Regions from separate parts of the Enterobacter sp. UPMP2061 genome, predicted to be linked through region 3. Evidence: predicted binding sites of a transcription regulator. Region 3 holds the regulator's gene; each other region holds the start of a gene.
The links. Region 3 encodes LexA, which represses DNA repair genes until DNA is damaged. Its sites were predicted from a motif close to TNCTGTATGTACATACAGNA; they were not measured.
Positions count from the first base shown of each region.

Region 1: the regulator LexA is predicted to act here: its motif matches at 1,846-1,865, upstream of umuD (translesion error-prone DNA polymerase V autoproteolytic subunit).
Region 2: the regulator LexA is predicted to act here: its motif matches at 1,491-1,510, upstream of sulA (SOS-induced cell division inhibitor SulA).

Region 1 covers NZ_JBSKJP010000016.1:34,701-37,980, reverse strand. The annotation lists gene ACWKXX_RS20690 (hypothetical protein) at 1-354, opposite strand, end outside; gene ACWKXX_RS20685 (hypothetical protein) at 713-1,048, opposite strand; gene ACWKXX_RS20680 (hypothetical protein) at 1,045-1,512, opposite strand; gene umuD (translesion error-prone DNA polymerase V autoproteolytic subunit) at 1,877-2,305, shown strand; gene ACWKXX_RS20670 (translesion error-prone DNA polymerase V subunit UmuC) at 2,305-3,280, shown strand, end outside.
Region 2 covers NZ_JBSKJP010000001.1:763,292-766,571, forward strand. The annotation lists gene ompA (porin OmpA) at 1-604, opposite strand, end outside; gene sulA (SOS-induced cell division inhibitor SulA) at 961-1,470, opposite strand; gene ACWKXX_RS03625 (TfoX/Sxy family DNA transformation protein) at 1,688-2,314, shown strand; gene yccS (YccS family putative transporter) at 2,271-3,280, opposite strand, start outside.
Region 3 covers NZ_JBSKJP010000013.1:73,390-76,669, forward strand. The annotation lists gene dinF (MATE family efflux transporter DinF) at 1-779, opposite strand, end outside; gene lexA (transcriptional repressor LexA) at 843-1,451, opposite strand; gene ACWKXX_RS19405 (diacylglycerol kinase) at 1,560-1,928, opposite strand; gene plsB (glycerol-3-phosphate 1-O-acyltransferase PlsB) at 2,083-3,280, shown strand, end outside.

The DNA.
Region 1 (3,280 bases), on a different contig from region 3:
CAGGCAGAGGATATGTTTCGTGGACATACCCTCAGGGCAATTATCATATTCAAGCGAAATGGTTCCGGCATGAGCCTTACGATGCCCCAGCGAATTACGATAAAGGCGCACAACCAGTTCACTTCCTGCCAGTAATGGCAGCAGCACCTTCATAGACTGATCGGACATCAAACCACGCAGTGCAATCTCAGGTAACAGTCGCTGCAACTGTAAAGCATCCAGCTGGCCATAGAATGCGACACCTTCTCCTCTGGAATAATTCAGGCTTGTATCGATATCCATATTGGCTGGCCAGCCGCGCGCAACCAGCGTGTTACGGGTATGACGGTGCATAAAGCGGTAAGCAATAGTCATGGTGATCTCCTCTTCTGAATGCGGCGACGTCTTCGCCGTGCCGACACGACAGCCCGACATCGAGCGGAGAATGCAGGGGCGACACCGGAGGCCGCAGCGCAGAAAATGATCATGGCGGTCTGGACGGTGTTCCGGCGAAAATTGAGCCGGAACACGACGGGAAGAACGGCATGAAGCAATAAATTACTGCGACCGGGCGAGGATGGCGGCGAAGCGAACCCTTGCATTTGCAGCGTTCGGGCTAAAGTGAAGGCACGGCGTTGATATCCGCCGCGCCGGCGCGGCATAAAGAGCGGAGTGAGCGACTTCCTTATGCGTTGAAGTGACACCGGCCAGCATCAGCTGACCGGCAATGATATCAACGGGTATACTCCTCCCAATAATTATCATAATGATCAATAGCATCCAGCCGCTCCTTCGTACCGGTAATTGACCATGTATCCAGGAACCTCAGGCCTATGAGCACTGATTTCTCGACATCATCCAATAAAACAATACTGCAGAACCAGACAATTCCTTCCTGATACGTCCAGCAATGATCAGAGTCTTCCCCTTTTAAGACTGGCCACCATGTGCGCCCCATATGCATGGCACCGGCTTCTGCCATCTCCAGATTTTCAGCCTCGATCAGGACGTGAACAAATGTCTCTATATTCGCAATTTGTGTCTGGAATCCAACAAGCCATGTATTCATGTGCGCTTTACCTCATCGATAGCAAAGCGCAGGTGATCCCAGTTAAAACCATAATTTGCATCATGGGAGTAATACGCCCGTTCCATAGCGGCAGCAATACTTGCGGAATCGAGCGAAGCGTCAACCTCAAGAAAGTCATCTTCCAGCCAGAATGTGCCGGTACAGAGAGCCACCAGGGGGTATTCCTGCAGACGGGTAATCATTCCCCCCACAGTCATCTCACGACGCAAAGCATGAGATGGGGTAAGCAACGAATCTGCGACATCGTTCCAGCACCATTCTTCATCATCGGGCACAGGCTGTTGAATGGTCTGGAGATGAACACCAGGCATCCTGGAAAGTCGTTCCAGCACATCACCCAGATAAAGTTTTTCACCGCTACCGTCTTCACTTCCCAGGTAGTGGTTGTTGATGTATACGGCAAACTCCCCATTATCAAGATCAATACAGGTCAGTCTAAACATTCTTTAGTCCTCATCATCCGGCACCAGTCTGCGCCGTGCCGACACGACAGCCCGACATCGAGCGGAAGATGCAGGGGCGACACCGGAGGCCGCAGCGCAGATAAATAGTGATGACGATCTGGACGGTTCTCCCGCGAATATTGAGCGGGAGAACGACGGGAAGAACGGCATCAGGCGTAAAAACTGCGACCGGGTGAGGATGGCGGCGAAGTGAACCCTTGCATCTGGAGCGTTCGGGCTAAAGTGAAGGCACGGCGGGAAACTTCTTTAAGCAACAGAGAGTTAAAAAATGGGCAAAGCAAAAACTTGAAAGTACACTCAATAAAGCAATAATACTGTATATAAATACAGTGCAGAGGTGCCTATGTTTGAATTATTACGTGTCGATTGCGAACCGGAAATTATACCTATTCCTCTTTACAGTGAGAGGTGCCCAGCGGGGTTCCCGTCCCCGGCGCAGGACTATGTCGAAGCCGAACTTGACCTCAATGATTACTGTATATCCAGACCCAGCTCGACATACTTTGTGCGAGCTATCGGTAATTCCATGAATGATATTGGGCTACATTCAGGCGATCTGATGATTGTTGATAAAGCCGAAAAGGCACAGCACGGCGATATCGTTATAGCTGAAATTGAAGGTGAATTTACTGTTAAGCGATTACTACTGAAACCGAGGCCAGGGTTACAGGCAATGAATCCAGCCTACCCTACTTTATGGCCAGAACCTGAGCAGCTACAAATTTTCGGTGTCGTAACTGCCTTTGTACACAAAACCCGGGGACATGACTGATGTTCGCCCTGGCAGATGTGAACAGCTTCTATGCGAGTTGTGAGAAGGTCTTTCGTCCTGACTTACGTGATAAACCAGTGATCGTTCTTAGTAATAACGATGGTTGTGTAATAGCGAGATCGAAGGAAGCGAAGCGGCTTGGAATCAAGATGGGGATCCCATGGTTCCAGCTGAAGGCAATGCAGTTCCCGGAGAAAATCCTTACGTTTTCCAGCAATTATGAGCTGTACGCGAGTCTGAGCAACAGGGTCATGGCACACCTGGAAGAACTGGCACCCCGCGTTGAGCAGTATAGCATTGACGAGATGTTCCTGGACATTCGCGGCATCGATGGCTGTACTGACTTTGAAGATTTCGGGCGCCAGCTGCGCGAGCATGTCCTAAGCGGAACCGGACTGACAATTGGCGTCGGGATGGGACCGACAAAAACTCTAGCAAAATCAGCACAATGGGCTTCTAAGGAATGGCCACAGTTCGGCGGCGTGTTAGCCCTTACCACCAATAATCCAAAACGTACTGAAAAGTTGCTTTCTCTGCAACCGGTAGAGGAAATTTGGGGGGTTGGGCGCCGCATAGGCAAAAAGCTGAATACATACGGCGTGACGACCGCGCTGCAGTTGGCGCGCATGAACCCTACCTTTGTGCGCAAGAACTTTACCGTGGTACTGGAGCGAACCGTACGTGAGCTGAACGGTGAGGCCTGTATATCTCTTGAAGAGGCACCGCCCGCGAAGCAGCAGATTGTCTGCAGCCGATCATTCGGGGAGCGCATCACGACTTACGAAGCGTTGCGGCAGGCTATCTGCCAGTATGCCGAACGCGCGGCTGAAAAGCTGCGGGGAGAGCATCAGTTCTGCCGGCACATATCGGTCTTTATCAAAACCTCCCCTTTCGCAGTCAACGAAGCGTATTACGGCAACGTGGCCAGCGAAAAGCTTCTTGTACCTACCCGCGACACCCGGGACATTATTAATG
Region 2 (3,280 bases), on a different contig from region 3:
GCGCATCTTCCTGCTGACCGAAACGGTAAGAAACACCAACGCTCAGCATGCCGTTGTCTGGACGAACGCCAACGGTAGCACCGTCACCGATGTTGTTAACCCACTGGTATTCCAGACGGGTAGCGATGTCACGGGTCATTGCCCACTCAACGCCACCAGCGAATACTGGGGAAACACCAGTGTCGTGGTCGTCACCAGCGATGCTGTTGCTGGAGTCTGCACGCCATACCATGCCGCCCAGACGGGTGTACACGTCCAGATCGTCAGTTACTGGGTAACCCAGTTTAGCGGTCAGCTGTACGCCTTGAGCTTTGAAAGCGCCATTTACGTTGTCGCCTTTGTAAGGCATACGACCTAACCAGTCGTAACCCATTTCAAAGCCAACATACGGGTTAACCTGATAGCCACCGAACGCACCTGCACCCAGCTGGCTCTCGTGAGTAGGGCCATCGTTGTTCAGGCTGCTGTTGTACCAACCGGTGTCATGGAACTGAGACCAGCCCAGTTTACCACCTGCATACCAGGTATTATCTTTCGGAGCGGCCTGCGCTACGGTAGCGAAGCCAGCCAGTGCCACTGCAATCGCGATAGCTGTCTTTTTCATTTTTTGCGCCTCGTTATCATCCAAAATTTGCCATGAATATCTCCATCGGAGGAATCACGGTTAAATCCTTCACCGGGGGGCGTGGTCAAATATAAACCTACCGATATCTTCGGCTTAGGCCGAGCACCCCTGGCGATGTAAAGTCTACAACGTAGCTGAAAACTTACAAGTGTGAAGTCCGTCAGGCATATGAAAAAAAAAGTTCCGTATACCTAATATTTAACAATTTTTGAACGAATTTTGTGCAGTAAAATTAACGAGAACCGCGTCAGACAAGCCTTGCCGCAGTTTTGGCGCGTTGAACTTTTTTTGCATACTGCGGTCGAAAAAAATTCCAGGAAAACTCTTAAAATGACTCAATGGTAAACATTTGAGTGAATTTTTAGCCCGGGATGTTGTCCTCTGCGATAGGAATCTCCACGAACCGGCCGCATGATGAAACCCATCGCGTTACCTTCTTCAGCCGCTTCAGTCAGACGCAAATGTTCCTCATGCGACAGATCCTCAGGCAACCACCCAATCACGACGCTATAGTTCCCGGTACGTAATGCCCGGACCATCGACTCGACCGTATCGCAAGGGGAGAGTTGATTAATCTGCATCACCTTCGCTAACGGCAGGCCAGCCGACTGAACCCATTCACGACTTAATTTTTGCTGTGGCGTCAGCCAGAGCTGCCAGCGAGACTGTTGCCCGAGCTGCTGCAAAAGCGGCAGGAGTAAGAGTTGTGTTAACAGCGGCTGGTCTTCACGGTAAACCACTTCACTGATAAGCCCTGTCGATACACGCCCGATAGAATTCTGCGCAGCATTGCCTGCGGCAGAAGTGGAAGGTGTTAAGTGATTTGCATAGCCTGAAGTGTACATATTCATTCCAGCCCTGTAGTTACTGTATGGATATACAGTAACCCCTGTGTGCATAAAGATCAACCTCATTTTCGGAAAGCGACTCGCAAATTTCATCCATTCCTGGTGAACCTGAAAAAATCATCTTGCCCAACGGCAATAAGTTGCCTATTTTCCTGCTAACGGATCCGTTAGTAAGAAATATCGTGTTTACTGTATGATTTTTAATGGAATTATCATGAAAAAGATATCTTATGATCGGATTTATCAATCTCAGGAATACCTCTCTCCGCTGGGCGAAATTCATCATCGCGCCCTGTTTGGCGGTTATACCCTGGCCGTGGATGAAGCGGTGTTCGCGATGGTGTCTGACGGCGAGCTGTACCTTCGCGCCTGTGAGCAAAGTGCAAAATACTGTGTAAAAAACGCCTCCTCTTTTCTGACACTGATGAAACGAGGACGGCCAGTGCTACTTAATTACTACCGTGTGGATGAAGGTCTGTGGCAAAACAGGGAAAAGCTGCTTCAGCTCTCCTCGTTTGCGCTCGATGCCGCCAGGAAAGAGCGCTACCAGCGCCATCAGCGTAATCGGCTTAAGGATCTGCCGAACCTGACCTTTCAGATTGAGGTCCTGCTTATGGAGGCGGGCATTACCAATGAAGAGACGCTACGACAGTTGGGGGCGAAGACGAGCTGGCTGAAAATGCGCTCTAAGAATAAAGCGCTGAGTATCCGGGTATTGTTCGCGCTTGAAGGCGCCATCGAAGGGTTACATGAAGCGGCACTCCCGGCGGATATTCGCCGGGAGCTTATGGAGTGGTTTAATGCGCTGCCTGAGTCGCAGGGCCATCATTCCGCCAGGTAGCGATCTTCTGTCGCAGCCGACAAATTTCCGGCAGCAAAGCGATAAGCAGGCCAATTTGCTGTAGGACCAGCGGAGCTTTGTTGTCGGTGCCAGGATCAAGGTGAGCGATACGTTGCACCAGTTCATCCAGTGCCTGGTGAACCCGTGGCTCATCCGCAGGTTGATGATGAAGCGCATCATCAACGTAGCAAACGGCGTCGTCCAGCAGCGCCAGGATGCCCGGATTTGTCAGTTTCTCACGGTGGGCGCCAAGGGTAGAGATATAGCTGGTGAACGTGTGGTTTAGACACAGCAGGCGGAAGGCTGTCTCCCGGATTTCTGCCGTGGCGCGCGGCTCAGTCGACATATTCGAGACAACGGAAGCCAGCTCTGCGTCCGTGTTATGCGCATCGCGACGGGCAATCCGATAGGCCAGACGGTTATCGCGACCCTGATGGTATTGCTCAAGAATAGCATCCAGATAGCGGCAGTTGGCGTTCATTGCTCTGTCGGACACGCGCGGTAAGTTACGAAAACGCCAGTCCGGCCAGATAAAGCTCACCGCCGCCCAGGCAATGGCGCAGCCGATTAGCGTGTCGATCACGCGGGGGAGGGCCACTTCAAAGCCTTCACCCAGCAGATTGAAGCAGAGCAGCACCAGCAGCGTGATGAACATCGTGGCGTGGGCGTACTGCACATTGCGGAAGGCGAAAAACAGTACACCGGTAATCACAATCAGGATCAGTTGCCCTTCTACGGATGGCACAAAGTAGAGCACCGGCAGCCCGATGGCGACCCCGACTAATGTCCCGACAATACGCAGCGCGAGCCGATGGCGGGTAGCGTTATAGTTCGGCTGGCAGACAAACAGGCTGGTCAGCAGGATCCAGTAACCGTGGTGCAATCCTGTTATCTGGATAAACGCGTAGCCGACGCACAGAACCAGCGACATCCTTACCGCATGGCGAAAGAGGGCGGATTCCGGCG
Region 3 (3,280 bases):
GCACCAAAAACGGTTAATGCACCAAAGCAGAGTTGCAGCAGAAGCGAACGGAGCATGATGTCGCGATTAAGCGCCAGCAGCTTTCGAATGTTGCCGCGCCAGGCCGATTTCAGCAGATCCAGGGTGATACCGCGCATCGCCAGCACGCGCCAGACCATCCCCAAACCGATCAGCAGCGTACCGTACTCGGCAATCGCCGTGGCCAGCGCCGCGCCCCGGACGTTCATGTGCAGCCCCATCACCAGCCAGAGATCGAGCACAATGTTAAGCAGGTTGCCCACCACCAGCAGGATCACCGGCGCGCGGGCGTACTGCACGCCCAGCAGCCAGCCCAGCAGGACCAGGTTTGCCAGTGAAGCGGGCGCGCTGAGCCAGCGAATTTCGAGGAACCGCCGGGCCTGTTCCAGTACGGCATCGCTGCCGCCTACAATATGGAGCGCAAGATCAATCAGCGGCGTACGCAACAGAACGATTAACGCGCCGGCACCGAATGCCAGAATGAGCGGCTGAACCAGCGCACGCGCCAGACGCAGGGGATCTTTTGCACCATACGCCTGGGCCGTCAGGCCTGTCGTACTCATGCGCAGAAAAAGCAGCAGCATAAAGAGGAAGCTGGTCGCCGTTGCGCCGATCGCGACGCCGCCAAGATAAATCGGCGAATCGAGATGCCCGATAACCGCCGTATCCACCAGCCCCAGCAGAGGAACGGTAATATTGGAAAAAATCATCGGTAGCGCAAGACGCCACAACGCCTTATCGGCAGAAGTTAGCAATGCCATGGAAATTACCGGAATCAGAAAACAGGCCAGGCTGTAGAGGAACTACAGCCTGTCAGGAAGAGATTACAGCCATTCACCGTTGCGGATAACGCCGACCGCCAGCCCTTCAATAGAGAAGCTCTGCTCGCGGAGATCTACCACAATCGGGGAGAATTCATTGTTTTCAGGCAGAAGCTGCACGGTATTGCCTTGTTTTTTCAGGCGCTTAACCGTCACTTCATCATCAATGCGCGCCACCACGACTTGCCCGTTACGCACATCCTGCGTTTTGTGTACCGCCAGCAGATCGCCATCCAGAATACCGATATCTTTCATGGACATTCCGCTAACGCGCAGCAGGAAATCGGCGCTCGGCTTGAACATGCCTGGGTCAACCTGATAGTGCCCTTCGATGTGCTGCTGCGCCAGCAGAGGTTCACCTGCGGCAACGCGGCCCACCAGTGGAATACCGCTCTCTTCTTCCACAAGCAGACGAATGCCGCGTGAGGCGCCGGAAACAATCTCAATCACGCCCTTACGCGCCAGCGCTTTAAGGTGCTCTTCGGCAGCATTAGGAGAACGGAAGCCCAGACGCTGCGCAATTTCTGCACGCGTGGGTGGCATACCCGTCTGGCCGATATGATCCCGAATGAGATCAAACACCTCTTGCTGCCTGGTCGTTAACGCTTTCATACCGCCCCCTGGGTGTATATACAGTTATGCTGTGAGTATATACAGTCAAAGGCGATTTTGGAACCAAAAACTGCACAAAAAACCAGGGACTTAATTATTCCTCGAGGCTCATCGGAAATGCGACCAAAGCAGCGTGACCCAGGTGATCGCCGCAGTGATAATCGCCAGCAGTACGGCAGCGGAACCCATGTCTTTCGCCCGGCCAGACAGTTCATGGAATTCCGACCCGATTCGATCAACTACGGCCTCAATAGCGCTATTCAGAATTTCCACTATCATCACCAGAAGGACAGATCCGATGAGCAGTACGCGGGTGATAGCATCAACATCAAGGAAGCAGGCGATGACAACGGCAACGATTGCGGCAACCGCTTCCTGGCGGAAAGCGGCTTCATTAACCCATGCCGCGCGGAAACCTTTCCATGAATAACCGGCAGCTTTAATGATTCGAGTTAACCCAGTGGTATTATTGGCCATTAAAAGAACCTTTTATGATAAATAGCGTCTGTAACTAAAGCCGCAGCGCGTTTTGCTGCAACCTGAAGTATGACGGGTAACAACAGAAATTTTGCGCGCTTTCTGTTATCCTTGCGCCGCAATTGCATTATTAACCAGAGGCTTTACATCGTTTATGTCCGGCTGGCCACGAATTTACTACAAATTACTTAATTTACCATTAAGCGTCCTGGTAAAAAGTAAGTCTATCCCAGCAGAACCTGCGCTGGAATTAGGGCTCGATACGTCGCGCCCTATTATGTACGTTTTGCCTTATAACTCGAAGGCAGACCTGCTGACGCTTCGCGCTCAATGTCTGGCGCACGATTTACCTGACCCGCTTGAACCGCTGGAAGTCGACGGTACGCTGCTGCCGCGCTACGTGTTCATCCATGGCGGGCCGCGCGTGTTCACCTATTACACGCCGAAAGAAGAGTCCATTAAGCTGTTCCATGATTACCTCGATCTGCACCGCAGCAACCCCGATCTGGACGTGCAGATGGTGCCGGTGTCGGTGATGTTTGGCCGTCGTCCGGGGCGCGAAAAAGGGGAAGAGAACCCGCCGCTGCGTATGCTCAACGGCATTCAGAAGTTCTTCGCCGTCTCCTGGCTGGGACGCGACAGCTTTGTCCGCTTCTCACCTTCCGTTTCACTGCGCCGCATGGCGGATGAACACGGCACTGACAAAATCATTGCGCAAAAGCTGGCGCGCGTTGCGCGTATGCACTTTGCACGTCAGCGTCTGGCGGCCGTTGGACCACGTCTCCCGGCACGTCAGGATCTGTTCAACAAGCTGCTGGCTTCCAAAGCGATTGCCCGTGCCGTAGAAGACGAAGCGCGCAGCAAGAAAATTTCGCACGAGAAAGCGCAGCAGAACGCGATAGCGCTGATGGAAGAGATCGCCGCGAATTTCTCCTACGAGATGATTCGCCTCTCTGACCGTATCCTTGGCTTCACGTGGAACCGCCTCTATCAGGGGATTAACGTCCACAACGCCGAGCGCGTACGTCAGTTAGCGCACGACGGCCACGAGATTGTCTATGTGCCCTGCCACCGCAGCCACATGGACTACCTGTTGCTCTCTTACGTGCTCTATCACCAGGGTCTGGTGCCGCCGCATATTGCTGCCGGTATCAACCTGAACTTCTGGCCAGCAGGCCCGATTTTCCGCCGTCTGGGTGCGTTCTTTATTCGTCGTACCTTCAAGGGTAACAAGCTTTACTCCACCGTCTTCAGGGAGTATCTGGGCGAGCTGTTCAGCCGCGGTTATTCCGTGGAGTACTTTGTTGAAGGCGGTCGCTCGCGTACCGGTCGTCTGCTCGATCCGAAGACCG